Regions from separate parts of the Bacillus mojavensis genome, predicted to be linked through region 2. Evidence: a T-box and tRNA genes for the amino acid it is inferred to sense, from the RefSeq annotation. Region 2 holds a T-box; the other holds one or more tRNA genes.
The links. The T-box of region 2 lies ahead of tyrS (tyrosine--tRNA ligase). A T-box ahead of a tRNA ligase gene usually reads a tRNA of that ligase, here a tRNA-Tyr.
Positions count from the first base shown of each region.

Region 1: it encodes a tRNA-Tyr, which carries the amino acid that the T-box ahead of tyrS (tyrosine--tRNA ligase) is inferred to sense. The anticodon was not compared.

Region 1 is NZ_CP051464.1:191,529-198,695, reverse strand. Features, by position in the region: gene glmM (phosphoglucosamine mutase) at 1-383, opposite strand, end outside; gene HC660_RS01130 (CdaA regulatory protein CdaR) at 401-1,855, opposite strand; gene cdaA (diadenylate cyclase CdaA) at 1,848-2,669, opposite strand; gene rsiW (anti-sigma-W factor RsiW) at 2,831-3,457, opposite strand; gene sigW (RNA polymerase sigma factor SigW) at 3,471-4,034, opposite strand; tRNA gene HC660_RS01110 (tRNA-Gln) at 4,264-4,335, opposite strand; tRNA gene HC660_RS01105 (tRNA-Tyr) at 4,340-4,424, opposite strand; tRNA gene HC660_RS01100 (tRNA-Thr) at 4,444-4,516, opposite strand; tRNA gene HC660_RS01095 (tRNA-Val) at 4,521-4,596, opposite strand; tRNA gene HC660_RS01090 (tRNA-Glu) at 4,600-4,674, opposite strand; gene HC660_RS01085 (2-thiouracil desulfurase family protein) at 4,856-5,311, shown strand; gene HC660_RS01080 (GNAT family N-acetyltransferase) at 5,323-5,805, shown strand; gene murQ (N-acetylmuramic acid 6-phosphate etherase) at 5,917-6,831, shown strand; gene HC660_RS01070 (MurR/RpiR family transcriptional regulator) at 6,847-7,167, shown strand, end outside.
Region 2 is NZ_CP051464.1:3,759,441-3,766,607, forward strand. Features, by position in the region: gene HC660_RS19525 (PRD domain-containing protein) at 1-48, shown strand, start outside; gene HC660_RS19530 (glycosyltransferase family 8 protein) at 101-961, opposite strand; gene HC660_RS19535 (YwaF family protein) at 1,072-1,785, opposite strand; gene HC660_RS19540 (MarR family transcriptional regulator) at 1,939-2,454, shown strand; T-box leader at 2,449-2,661, shown strand; gene tyrS (tyrosine--tRNA ligase) at 2,705-3,943, shown strand; gene HC660_RS19550 (M28 family metallopeptidase) at 4,096-5,463, shown strand; gene ywaC (GTP pyrophosphokinase YwaC) at 5,494-6,126, opposite strand; gene HC660_RS19560 (1,4-dihydroxy-2-naphthoate polyprenyltransferase) at 6,267-7,167, opposite strand, start outside.

The DNA.
Region 1 (7,167 bases), 460 kb from region 2:
TCAATTTCAGCCTCCTGTTCATCAGAAAGCTTAAATCCGTCTCCTCCAAAGAACTTGATTCCGTTATCCTGCACTGGATTATGAGAAGCAGAAATCATGACGCCAGCCTCTGCATCCATCGCTTTCGTTAAATAGGAAACACCAGGGGTAGAAATGACTCCCAGACGCATCACTTCTGCGCCAATTGATAAAAGTCCGGCGACAAGGGCTCCCTCCAGCATATGGCCGGAGATGCGTGTATCGCGGCCTATCAGCACTTTTGGACGTTGTTTATCTTTTGTCAGCACATACCCGCCGAAACGTCCGACTTTAAAGGCCAGCTCAGGCGTAAGCTCGCTGTTGGCAACACCTCTTACACCATCTGTTCCAAAATACTTGCCCATTTTATAATCGCTCCTTTTTATTCTGATGAAGATTGTGAACCTGTATTTGATTCATCTTCATTCTGATCCTGATTTTGATCTTGGTTTTCGTCTTGTTTTTGATCATCACTGTTTTTATCGCTGTTCGTTGTATCTTCTCGCTGATTATTCTTTTTGTCATTCGTCTTGTCATCAGTGTCATCCTGGTTCCCTGACGTCGTATTGCTGTTATCTTTTGTTGTCGTATTCGTTTTTTTCGACGTAAGCTTGATTTTTGCGTTTTTCTGTCCCAAGGACCAGGTTACATTTTGAGGCCCGTTTACTTCAAGCTTCACACTGTGCTCTCCGTCATCTAAATCAGATACATTCACATATAATTCTATGTCTGATTTCTGCAGTTTTTTTATGTTGCCGGGAGAGCCTTTGGCCGTCACATCTACCGTTTGTGACTCCGGATCCAGAAATTCTATATTCTGTGAGCTGCTCAGCCCTACAGTCTTAATAGGGACATTCTCAAATGTGTGATCCGCTTCGCTGTCTACTTCTATATGCAACGTCACCTTTGACGGCGAGATTTTTTTGACGCCGTCAGGAAGCGGAATATCAGCCTCGATATCGGTATCCTTTTTGATTTTGCTTAAATCTAAGCTGACGCCGTCTATAAATTCAAGAGAATCCAAGACATCCTGCGAGCCGTAAACCGTCACCTCACTGGGGCTTGATTCGATATTCGCTATGCTGACCCCGTCAGGAAGGCTTCCTGTCCGCTCGATTTTAAAGGGCACTTTTTTACTCGGACTTGTCACCGGAACGGTAATTTTGATGACCGAGGGCTCCACATCGACAGGAAGCGCGTTCCCGTCTTTATCATAGACAGTCACTTTCGCTTCCTTTTCAATCGTTTCATCTGCATTTTCCAGGTTTACCGAAGCTTTCACAAGAGAAATATTATCAATCACGGCTTTAGAACCGGTAATCTGTACATTTTTAGGACTGACAATCGGTTGCTCCGGAGAATAGCCTTTTTTCATCTTGCTTTTGTTGTAGTACTCCACTTCAACAGGAAAGCTTTCTGACGTGCGTTCTTGAATGGTGACGGTCGTTACGGATGGGTTAATGGATATCGTCAGCCCATCCGACACGTTTTTGGCCTTAAGCTCGACCTTATGTGTGCCGGTTTTCAGCTTCTCCATATCCGCGTATATTTCAAAATTCTTTGTCTGTCTCGCCTTCTTCACGGCGCTTGTCGAGCCTTTAATCGTGACATTCACCGTTTGTGGAACGCCCGTTACGACATAATTTTCATCATCGTAATATGCTTTAACCGGTATATCAGTCAGTGTTGCTTCATCAGTTGTTGATGTCGGAAAAAATGATTCACCGGGTTTTTTCGGAGTTGGTGCTTGGTTGCTGTTAACCGCTACATAAAGCAAGAGCGCGAAAAGCAGCGCAATGACTTTCACAGCCCAGCGGTTGTTTAAGAATTTATCCATTTTTCTTGCCCCTCCAATACCAGCGGTTAGAAGAAGTCTCTCTGGTGTTCTTCTTAAACTCTGCTTCAAGCATTTCATTCAGCGCTTCTTCCGTCAGCTCTCTGTGAAGGTCGCCATTCCTCGCCACACTGACGCCGCCGGTCTCTTCAGACACGATAATGGTCAAACTGTCTGTAACTTCACTGATTCCGACAGCAGCCCTGTGCCGCGTTCCCAGTTCTTTTGAAATGAACGGGCTTTCAGAAAGCGGCAGATAACAGGCCGCAGCGGCAATTTCATTATTTTTCATAATGACCGCTCCGTCATGAAGCGGTGTATTCGGGATAAAAATATTGATCAAGAGCTCAGAGCTGACCTTTGCATTTAAAGGAATGCCCGTTTCAATATAATCCCCCATACCCGTATCCCGCTCAATGGTTAAAAGGGCGCCGATCCGGCGTTTCGCCATATAATTGATGGCTTTCGTTATAGCCTCAATTGTTTTCTGCTGCGCTTCCTCAACAGGCGTGCCGCTCCTCGAGAAGAAACGGCCCCGTCCAAGCTGTTCAAGCGCTCTTCTCAGCTCAGGCTGAAAGATAATAATAATTGCTAAAAATCCCCATGTTATCGCTTGGTCCATCAGCCACTGAAGCGTGCCGAGGCCCAAATATTGACTGGCCATACGGACAAGCACGATTACAACGATTCCTTTTAAGAGCTGAACCGCCTTCGTGCCGCGTATCACCATAATCAGTTTATATATCACATACCAAACAAGGAGAATATCAACGGCATTGCCGAGGTACTGCAAAAAAGGGATATCCTCAAAAGCCATTTCCTCGTCCTCCAAGAATTCAGTCATTTCGTATTTTGAAGTTTCATGTGTTACGCATATGTACTTTACATAGCGAGCCCATTATACCACATTTCGTTTTGGCAAGTGAAATATGCCAGCCGTTTGAGAACCTTAAAAAAGAGTAAAGCGCACCACACGCTTTACTCTTCTCCGTTCGGGTCTAATGCATTGAATACACTTTTCCCCGCAGACTTCATTTTATACCATGTCCAGTCGAATAATTGATTAATCTCCTCTATTTGACCGGTGACTTGTCCAGCAGAGGCCATATACTTTTCTCCGTTTACAACGGTTACATCCCCATCTATTTTCCCTTTAATAATTAGCTTGCCGTTTTTGACGGTGACATCACCTTTGATCGTCTCACCTTCAGGCACGATCACAGTGTTGTTGTGCACGACCAGATTCGGCTGCTTCGACACGCTGAAGTTATGGTCATTGTGCCAGCTGTTTAACAACCCTCCGCCCATCAAAATGATGAATACCGCAGCAGCCGCGATAACCGGATGGGATCTGAACCATCTTTTCACAGAAGCTCTTTTCTTCTCCTTAGGCAATTTCGCCATGACGTTAGCGGTAAAATCGGCGGGGGCTTCGACATGCGATGTGCTCCGGACGAGCGCGATGGATTTTTCCATCTCATAAAAATGCTTTCTGCATTCCTCGCATGCCTCCAGGTGTTCTTTTAATACTTGTTCATCTTTCGGAAGGATATCTCCATCAAGATGCATATGCATAAGCTGCACAATTTGTTCAGGACAGCTCATTTCATCACCCCACTTAAAGATCCCTTAATTGTTTTCTAAGAGCCTCTCTGCCTCTGTGAATCCGTGTTTTTACCGTTCCCACAGGAATGTTCAGAATCTCGCCGATTTCAATTAATGAGAGTTCATCAATATACTTCAACACGATGACAGTTCTATATTTGTCAGGAAGCTTTAAAATTTTCTGCTGAATCGTGTGTGAAAGCTCCAGCGATACGACTGCATCTTCAGGCAAAACTCCATCTGCGGCGATTTGGGAATACATCGTCAAGCCTTCTGTACCCGCCACTTCTGCATCGAGGTAATAATCCGGCTTCTTTTTGCGAATGCGGTCAATGGTCAAGTTGGTCGCAATTCGATAAAGCCAAGTTGAAAATTTCCGGTTGATATCAAAACTGTCGATATTGACATACGCTCTGATGAAAGCCTCTTGTGCGATATCTTCCGCCTCATGCACATTGCCAAGCATACGGTAGCAAAGCTGATAAATTTTATCCTTGTAAATATCTACGATGTCCGCAAATGCATTTTGATCGCCTTTTTTGACTTGCTTAATTCTCTTTTTAATCATCATTTCCATATTTATCTAACCTCTGCCTTCACCGGTCTGTATGTATACGAGCTTCGTTTCTAAAGGTTTCAATTTTTTTATAAAATAAGTTTAACAAATTTTTGGCAGGGTGTAGATGGCAATTCGTGAATAAACTACCTTAACATATTTTTAAAATTATTACACAGACTGAACAGTTAGAAGTTGGAAGGATTTTTCAAAAAGAAAAAAGACACCTTTTGGTCAAAGGTGTCTGTGACTGGGCTAGCTGGATTCGAACCAACGCATGACGGAGTCAAAGTCCGTTGCCTTACCGCTTGGCTATAGCCCAATAATGGTGGAGGGGGGCAGATTCGAACTGCCGAACCCTGAGGGAGCGGATTTACAGTCCGCCGCGTTTAGCCACTTCGCTACCCCTCCATATTTTTAGGAAAAACAGTGCCGGCAAGAGGACTTGAACCCCCAACCTACTGATTACAAGTCAGTTGCTCTACCAATTGAGCTACACCGGCAAGATGGTGGAGGATGACGGGCTCGAACCGCCGACCCTCTGCTTGTAAGGCAGATGCTCTCCCAGCTGAGCTAATCCTCCAAATGGTGACCCGTACGGGATTCGAACCCGTGTTACCGCCGTGAAAGGGCGGTGTCTTAACCGCTTGACCAACGGGCCGTTTGTGTTCTCGTCGAGCTGACAAAAGTTATTATATACAGGTTCCCCCCCTTTTGTAAAGAGGAAATTTAAATTTTTTATTTTCAAACTTTTTAACCCCTTTTTTAACTGAAAAAGCCTCCCAACATTTATCATTTATCTTAAGATAGATATAGATCGAATCAAGAGAGGAGAAACCAATATGATACTAGTCAGCTCTTGCCTCGGGGGCATTGAATGCAGATACAACGGTTCGCATGCCGCATCAGAGAAAATTCGAAAACTGATTGAAGAAAAACAAGCAGTGATGGCTTGCCCTGAACTTCTCGGCGGCTTCTCCACTCCCCGGGAACCAGCAGAAATCATCGGAGGCACTGGTGAGGATGTTCTTAATGGATGCGCGAAAATCATAACGTCTTCAGGAGAAGATGTAACAGATTTATATATGAAGGGCGCGGCCCAAACATTGGCCTATGCAAAAAAAATTAACGCCTCTGCCGTCATATTGAAAGAAAACAGCCCATCATGCGGTAGCAATTTCATCTATAATGGCTCATTTTCAGGAAAAAAAATCGCTGGAAACGGAGTAACCGCCGCCCTATTAAAACAAGCGGGATACCGTGTAATTTCTGAAAACCAGCTAGACGATATATTGTAAGGAGGCTCATCATGACGCAAGATATCTCTTTATCCTTCTATAAGCCTGAGCATTTACCTGAGCTTTACGCATTTACTTTACATAATGATGGCAAACGCTTTACCGCTCTCCCTAAAGAGGTGCTGACTCAGGCCCTAAGCATACAGGAGCGCTATCCTGTTGTCATCTTAAAAGGTGATCTGCCAATAGGCTTTTTCATTCTACATACGTCAAAAGAAATCATTGCTCCCTATTCCAACAATCCATTTGCTTTATTGCTCAGTTCCTTATCATTAAACTCCGCTCACCACGGACAAGGCTATGCGAAAAAAGCCATGCTTCAGCTACCCTCCTTTGTTAACGGGTATTTCCCATGGTGCGATGAAATCATTTTAGCCGTCAATCACCTAAACACCCGTGCAAAGCAGCTTTATATAAAAACTGGATTTCTTGATAAAGGACGCCGAAAAATCGGGCCGCTCGGCGAACAGCTGATACTTCATTATTTTTTATAACCTCTTTTGAAATAAAGTTTCAAAAATTAAAAATGATAGTTGAAATATCATAACAGAAATGAATATACTGAATATTGAGATATATTTATTTTTTATACAGGGGGCATCCTCATGTCAGAACAATTGAATCTTCACAGCCTTACAACGGAATCACGCAATAGCCAAACAATGGAAATACACAAAGCAAATACCCTCGATATCTTAAAAATGATTAACAATGAAGATATCAAAGTCGCTGCCGCCGTTCAGCATGTCCTCCCCAATATCGAAGCAGCGGTCGAATACGCGTATGAATCCTTTCAAAATGGCGGACGGCTCATTTACGCAGGTGCAGGCACTAGCGGCCGACTCGGTGTGATGGACGCAGTTGAATGTCCTCCGACCTACAGCGTCAGTCCTGATCAAGTAATCGGATTAATGGCCGGCGGTCCCAACGCATTCTTGCAGGCGGCTGAGGGGATTGAAGATCATGAAGAAGCAGGGGCCGGGGATTTACGATCCATCCATCTCACCTCAGCCGATACAGTGATTGCGATTGCAGCAAGCGGCCGTACGCCTTATGCAGCGGGTGCGCTGAAATACGCCCGCAAAATCGGAGCAAACACCATCTCCCTTACCTGTAACAGACACTCCACCATCAGCAAACACGCTGATCACAGCATTGAGGTCGTGGTCGGACCAGAAGTCATTACAGGCTCGACACGTATGAAAGCCGCAACCGCTCATAAAATGATTCTAAACATGATATCCACCGCTGTAATGGTCAAAATCGGCAAGGTCTACGAAAACTTGATGGTGGATGTCAATGTCAGCAACAAAAAATTAAAAGAACGCGCCATCAGCATCATCCAAAGCCTCACAGACGTTTCTTATGAGAAAGCGCAATACACACTTGAACAGGCGAATCTTCATGTCAAAACAGCAATCGTTATGCTCAAAACCAGCACAGATCAAGACAAAGCGAAGACATTGCTTGATGAAGCGAACGGTTTTATAGACAAAGCAATTGAAAACTACCATTCATGATAAGGAGAGACAGTAATGGCGACAGGCGGTTTAGCTATTATTCAATCGATGAAACACAAGCTGCCACAATCAGAGCGTAAACTTGCAGACTACATATTAGCCCATCCCCACAAAGCGATAGAAAGCACAGTCAGCGAAATCAGCGCCTTAGCTAATTCAAGTGACGCTGCCGTCATCAGGCTCTGCAAGTCACTGGGACTAAAAGGATTTCAGGATTTAAAAATGAGGGTAGCGGGTGATCTGGCAAAACCTGCTGTTCAAGGCTACCGGGACATCGCCCCTCATGAATCACTGCCTTCTATCTCTGAAAAAGCAGCAGGCAATGCCATTCAAGCA
Region 2 (7,167 bases):
ATCGCCATGCATATTGAGCGGTTTTATCATAGGTCAGTGGCGCGCTGACAAACAAAAAAACGCTTTTGATGATCTCAAAAGCGTTTTTTTCATATATAGATTATTGGTTGATGGCCGGGCTCCCAATCGTATTCCATTTCGTATAGGACATGTAATGGAAATACTCATCGCGGTACGGATGCTTTGTATTGGAGTTCCAAGGCTTTTCTCCGCCGCAGAAGTGGACGATTGCCGGGTCTTCTCTCGTTTCATTATATTGCTTCCGTCCTAACAGTGTCGGTGGAGTTTTCAGTTTTAACATGATGTATGTTTGAGCGTTCCAGCGCGGATGAAGCTCATACCACTTATCATATAAGATCGCGTTCAGCGCATCTTGGTCATGTAACACAAGAAAATCTTCAGAACCGTTTTCATTGATAAAGTTGAGAACTTTTTCTGTGATGTTTTGCTTTCTCCAAGGTTCCATATCAATAATCATAATACCTGAGTTAAAATACTTTCCTGTGTCCGTGATATTCATTTCTTTCAAACGTTCATGCTGCCCCGCATCTTCCACAGCAGCAACGGTGTATGGAGAGATGTCCAAGTCCCATAGTTTCGAAATATCCTCAAGGACAAGTGCATCACAGTCGACATATATCATACGTTTGATGCTTTCATCCTTAATTAAGTCAGGAATCGAAATGCGGTAATATGCCGCTTTTGTAATATGGCTGCTTTCCACCGCATGTTCATACTGGTTGGCATCCACTTCTAAGAACTCAATCGGCACGCCGAATTTCAATGTCGTTTCTTCCAGCCTTTTTTTGTTATCAGGCTCAATTCCCCCATCAATCACATATAGCTTCACTTTTCTATTCTGGTCCATGTTTGTCAATAAAGAAACGAACATCCCACCTAAATGACGAGCATAATTATCATCTGCGCATGATACGATATGCATAAATTCATCTTTCTTCAATGGTATTCATCTCCCTTTGTGTTGTACAAGTTACATTCCCTTTTTCAGAAAATTAAACACCATTCTCCAATATTTTTTTTAATAGAATGTGCTAGACAACAAAAAGGCTTTTATTTTTTGAACATGCGATAAAGCCAATAAAGAATGAAAAAGCTCGCAATTGCAATCGCTTCAGCTGAGGCGATATACCATGGCCAAGGCCCGAGAACATCCAAAAGTGAAGAGCCGCCCGGCTTTTTCGTTAAATACATATAATTCGCATTCAGCCAGCGGTCAACCAGATAAATGATCCCTCCGTACAGATTGACAATCAAAACAGTCACCCATAAAGAGCGCTGTCTGAGTCTGTACGTGCCAATCACCGCCATAAGCAGACAGGATAGAAATACGGACCCGTGCGAAATAAAAAAGAGAATATATCGTACATGCGGAAATGAAAACATACCAAGATCTGGGGTCAGAAGCGCCTGAAGCGAGCTTCCTATACCGACAAAATACAAAAACACAAACAGCTTTCTGCTCTTTGTCACCAGCATGATCGCTGATAAATACACAGACAGGTCACTCAACTGAAGAGGCAGAGAAGTCCGCACCGACCACCTGCCCGTGGCGATCATCCATATTTGGTAACCAATTTGTGAAGCAAGCAAAAGAAACACAAATAAATAGCGCAGAAATTGACTGAATGCAGGCTGCTTCACTGACCGGCGGAACAGAAACAATAGGATGGCAAGCACGCCGATCAAGCCTAATGTCACTGCATGCTCTGTCGAAAACAGATGAAATGGATCGTGTCTATACACACCTTGAACATATTTTTGCACAACTGCACCCCTCGTTAGCGGATTTTTCTTTATTGTGGTGTTCTTTTGGCTTTTTTTATTCAACTGAAAAATATAGGCTTGAAGTTCACCATCGTCTCTGCTACAATTCATTTCATAGCTAATGATTCTGATAATTTAAGGCAGGCCTGATAAATGGAACGTTTCAATACACAGCAGCAGCTTCGCAAAGAAGAGCATGACACACTCAGCAAGCTTAGACAAATGCCCGTTGAGTCACTCAACTTGGAAGCCATTTCGATCGCGACGAATTTGTATCGGTCTGCGCAAAGGCTCCGTGTCAAAATGGAGACTGAGGTTCTTTCTTCTTACAAATTATCTTGGACCGCTTTCTCCATTCTTTACGATCTATGGGTATGGGGCAAACTCGAAACGAGAAAAATCTCTGAGCTGTCAGGCATTTCAACAGCTACAGCAAGCAACGTGATCAAAACGCTCGAAAAAAAGGGCTTTTGCTCCAAAAGCATCGATACCAGAGATCGGCGACTTGTTTTTGTCACAATTACTGAATCCGGCAAACAAGCGATCGAAGAACTCTACCCCGAGTTTCACAAAGGGGAAACGGAATTGATTACGGGCATGACAAAAGAGGAGCAGAAAACCCTGACAGGACTGCTTAGAAAAGTAGCGGACAATCTTCATACATCATAAGCTTTGACGGGAATCCAGTAGCGGTTTGTCTCCCTGTTTCAGAGAGCCGGCGGAAGGTGCGAGCCAGCACACAGGCACACGCGAATTACCTCCCCGAGCTTTCTTTGTGAACGTTAGTAGCAAAGGACGGGAAACCGTTATTCGAATGAGCGGAAGACAATGTCTTCAACCAGGGTGGTACCGCGTGCATTGAGCCACGTCCCTTATCGGGATGCGGCTCTTTTTGTGTTTCTAAAAAAGGAGGAAGACGATGAAAACATTTGATCAGCTCACAGCAGCACAGCAAAAAGAAGTCGAAAGACAGCTTGATTTATATATGACAGGCGCCCAAGAAGTCATACCGCCGGAGGAATTAAAGGCTAAGCTTGTCAAATCGATTGAGACAGGCACACCACTAAAAATCAAACTCGGATTAGACCCTTCTGCACCGGATGTTCATCTGGGACATACGGTCGTTTTAAACAAGCTTCGCCAATTTCAAGAAAACGGCCACATTGTGCAGCTCTTGATTGGCGATTTCACAGGAAAAATCGGTGATCCGACAGGCAAGTCCGCAGCCAGAAAACAGCTGACCGATGAAGAAGTCAAGCACAACGCCAAAACATACTTCCAGCAATTCGGGAAAGTGCTTGATCCAGAAAAAGTCGAGCTTCACTACAACTCGAAATGGCTGAAGACATTGCATCTGGAGGATGTCATTGACTTGGCAGGCAAAATAACAGTAGCACGCCTAATGGAACGCGATGACTTTGAAGAACGCATTGCCATGCAAAAACCGATCTCCCTGCATGAATTCTTTTACCCGTTGATGCAGGGATACGATTCCGTCGTTCTGGAAAGCGATATTGAATTAGGCGGAACAGATCAGCATTTCAATGTGCTGATGGGACGGCATTTCCAAGAACGATACAACAAAGAAAAACAAGTCGTCATCCTGATGCCGCTTTTGGAAGGCTTGGACGGTGTTGAGAAAATGTCGAAATCAAAAAACAACTACATCGGCATTGACGACCATCCAAACGACATGTACGGGAAAACGATGTCACTGCCCGACAGCCTGATGAAAAAATATATCCATTTGGCAACGGACCTTGAGCTTGAAGAAAAAAAACAGCTCGTGAAGGACTTAGAAACCGGCTCCGTTCATCCAAGGAATGCCAAAATGCTTTTAGCCAAAACGATTGTCCGAATGTACCACGGATTGGAAGCCGCTGAAGCAGCCGAACAATCTTTCAAAACAGTCTTTCAGGAAAACAGCCTGCCTGAGGATATTCCGGCTGTGAACTGGAAAGGCGAGAAAACAATAGCGATGATCGATCTGCTCGTCACTCTTGACCTTCTCTCTTCGAAAAGCGAAGCGCGCCGCATGATTCAAAACGGAGGTGTCCGGATTAACGGAGAGAAAATAACAGACATTCACGCCGATGCAGAGATAAAAGAGAATATGATTATCCAGGTCGGCAAACGCAAGTTTTTAAAACTCCAATAATTTGATGTCCTGACGCTTATGAAATCGGCTTTCATAAGCGTTTTTTTGCAGGTATAAAGCACTGTCTTTTCAAAAATGCGCTTCAGGTTGCAGGAAAACCCTTTAGCATCCCGAAATATTCCCCATCCAAACATTAGGGGAGGTTCATGTTTATGAAAAAGCTTTTAACTGTAATGACGATGGCCGTTTTAACGGCCGGCACGGTTCTCTTGCCGGCACAGAGTGTCACCCCTGCTGCGCACGCTGTCCAAGTATCAGAAAGCCAGCGGGAGCTTCCATTCAAAGCAAAGCGTGCGTATTCCACCATTTCTCAGCTTAGTGAAACAATCGGCCCCAGAATAGCCGGAACTGCCGCTGAAAAAAAGAGTGCCTTATGGATCGCCTCAACCTTGAGAAAATTAAAGCTTGATGTGAAGGTTCAACGATTCGGCATTCCTGACCGGCTTGAGGGAACGCTGTTTTCAGAAGGACGCGACATTCTTCTCCGGGCGGCATCCGGCTCAGCCCCGACTGAGGAAAAAGGGCTGACGGCTCCGCTTTACAATGCCGGCTTAGGCTATCCAAAGGACTTCACCGCTGATGCCAAGGGCAAAATCGCCTTGATTTCAAGAGGAGACCTGACATTTTACGAGAAAGCCAAGAACGCCGAAGACGCCGGAGCGAAGGCTGTCATCATTTATAACAACAAAGAAAGCCTTGTGCCTGTCACCCCAAATCTATCCGGAAATACAGTCAGCATCCCTGTCGTCGGAATTAAGAAAGAAGACGGTGAAACCCTTATCCAGCAAAATGAAGCAACCTTACAAATAAACGCGCTCTCCAATCAAACCTCCCAGAACATCATCGGTGTCAAAAAACCAAAGAACATCAAAAATCCTGATATTGTGTACGTCACAGCACATTATGACAGTGTTCCTTTCTCACCCGGCGCAAATGACAACGGATCAGGAACCTCTGTCATGCTGGAAATGGCACGCGTCTTGAAAAGTATTCCTTCTGACAAGGAGATCCGCTTTATCGCTTTTGGCGCTGAAGAGCTCGGCCTGCTCGGCTCCTCTCATTATGTAGATCATCTATCAGAAAAAGAGTTGAAACGAAGCGAAGTGAACTTCAACTTAGACATGGTGGGTACAAGCTGGGAGAATGCGTCTGAGCTGTATGTCAACACATTGGATGGACAATCTAACTATGTTTGGGAATCCAGCCATACGGCCGCTGAAAAAATTGGATTCGACAGCCTGTCTCTGACACAAGGAGGCTCATCCGATCACGTGCCGTTCCATGAAGCCGGTATAGATTCCGCTAACTTTATTTGGGGAGATCCGGAAACCGAAGAGGTTGAGCCTTGGTATCATACCCCTGAAGACTCGATCGAGCATATCAGCAAAGAACGCCTTCAGCAGGCCGGCGACCTTGTGACAGCCTCTGTCTATGAAGCTGTGAAAAAAGAGAAAAAACCGAAAGCCAATAAGAAACAAATAAAGACAAAAGCCTCTGACATTTATGAAGATATGAAATAAAAAAAGACGGCACATCGCTGCCGTCTTTTTTTAATCCACTTCTTTCTTAATCCCCAGCATTTTCTCATCTAAATAATGGGCGATCTCCGCCGCTTCCTTCAGCTCATCAGTTAAATGTTTAGGAACGTCGTTGTTCAATTTATAGTAGATTTTATGCTCCAAGCTCGCCCAGAAATCCATGGCGATGGTGCGGATTTGAATTTCTGCTTTGACGTATTCCACTCTGTTCGTTAAGTTTACAGGCATTTCAATAATCAAATGCAGGCTTCGGTAGCCGTTCGGTTTCGGATTCTGAATATAATCCTTTACCTTCACGATCCGCAAATCCTCATGCTGCTTCAGGACGTTCACGACATTATAAATATCAGAAATAAAGGAACAAATGATACGCACACCGGCAATATCGTTGATATGTTCCTTCATTTCCTGTGTCGTAATCTCGCAGCCCTTTCTCATGAGTTTATTTACGATGCTTTCAAAGCTTTTCACACGCGATTTTGTATGCTCAATCGGATTGTGGCCATGAATTAAATTGTATTCCTGACTGATAATCGAAAACTTTGTATCAAGTGCATCAAGTGCGAATTTATAAACCAACAGTTCGTTTTTCCAATCTTCCATGACAGTTTTTAAATCGTCCATATGTGTTACAGATAAATCCATTTTCGTCATCTCCTTTAACGGATCTTTATCCGCTGTCCATGTACTAGACGTGCCTGCCTGCTGCTAGGTTCTATGAATTTTTTTACAAAATCCTGTCGAATGTAACAAAAAAAGACCGCATGAAAAAGCGGTCTTCTTTCTTACCGGAAATAACTGATCAATAATCCAATTGACAGCAGGAATCCGAAAAATGTATTGGTTTGCGCTGTAGATTTCATCGCCACAATCATATTCATTGGCAATTCTTTTTTGACGAAGCCTTTCACCGCCTGAACTGGTTTAGGTACGCTCAAAAAGACGACAAACAGCCATGGGCTTGCAGCTCCTGTAATGACCAAGCCGACAACCCAAATATACGCCACAGCAAAAGATGCAGCCAGCAGAGTGACAGCTCCTTTATGCCCCATCAGGATTGCCAATGTTTTGCGTCCGCCTTTTTTATCCTCTTCGATATCGCGAATGTTGTTCGACAGGTTAATCGCGCCGACAAGAATCGCAATCGGAATCGAAATCAAAATGCTTTGCATATTGATCTTATCTGTCTGAATAAAAAATGAAATCAGCACAAATACCGAACCCATGCAAATGCCTGAGAATAACTCACCGAACGGTGTATATGCAATTGGCAGAGGCCCGCCTGTATACAGGTAACCGATCGCCATTCCCACGAGGCCGATGACAGCCAGCCACCAGCTGCTGCTCATGCAAATATACACACCGAGCAAAATGGCAATGCCGTATGAAGCGAGAGCTAATTGCAGAATCGTTTTGGGCTTCATACCATGCCTGACAATTGCGCCGCCGATTCCGACAGATTCAGCTGTATCTAACCCGCGTTTAAAATCGTAGTATTCATTGAATAAGTTCGTCGCGATCTGAATCCATAAGCAAGAAAACAGCATAGCCAGAAACAGCAGCAAATCAACCTTCACATAAAACATCGCCAAAACTGTTCCTAGAAGCACAGGAACAAACGACGCCGTTAATGTATGCGGACGCGTTAATTGCCAAAGAATCTGCCCCATACTTTCTTTTTCCGGC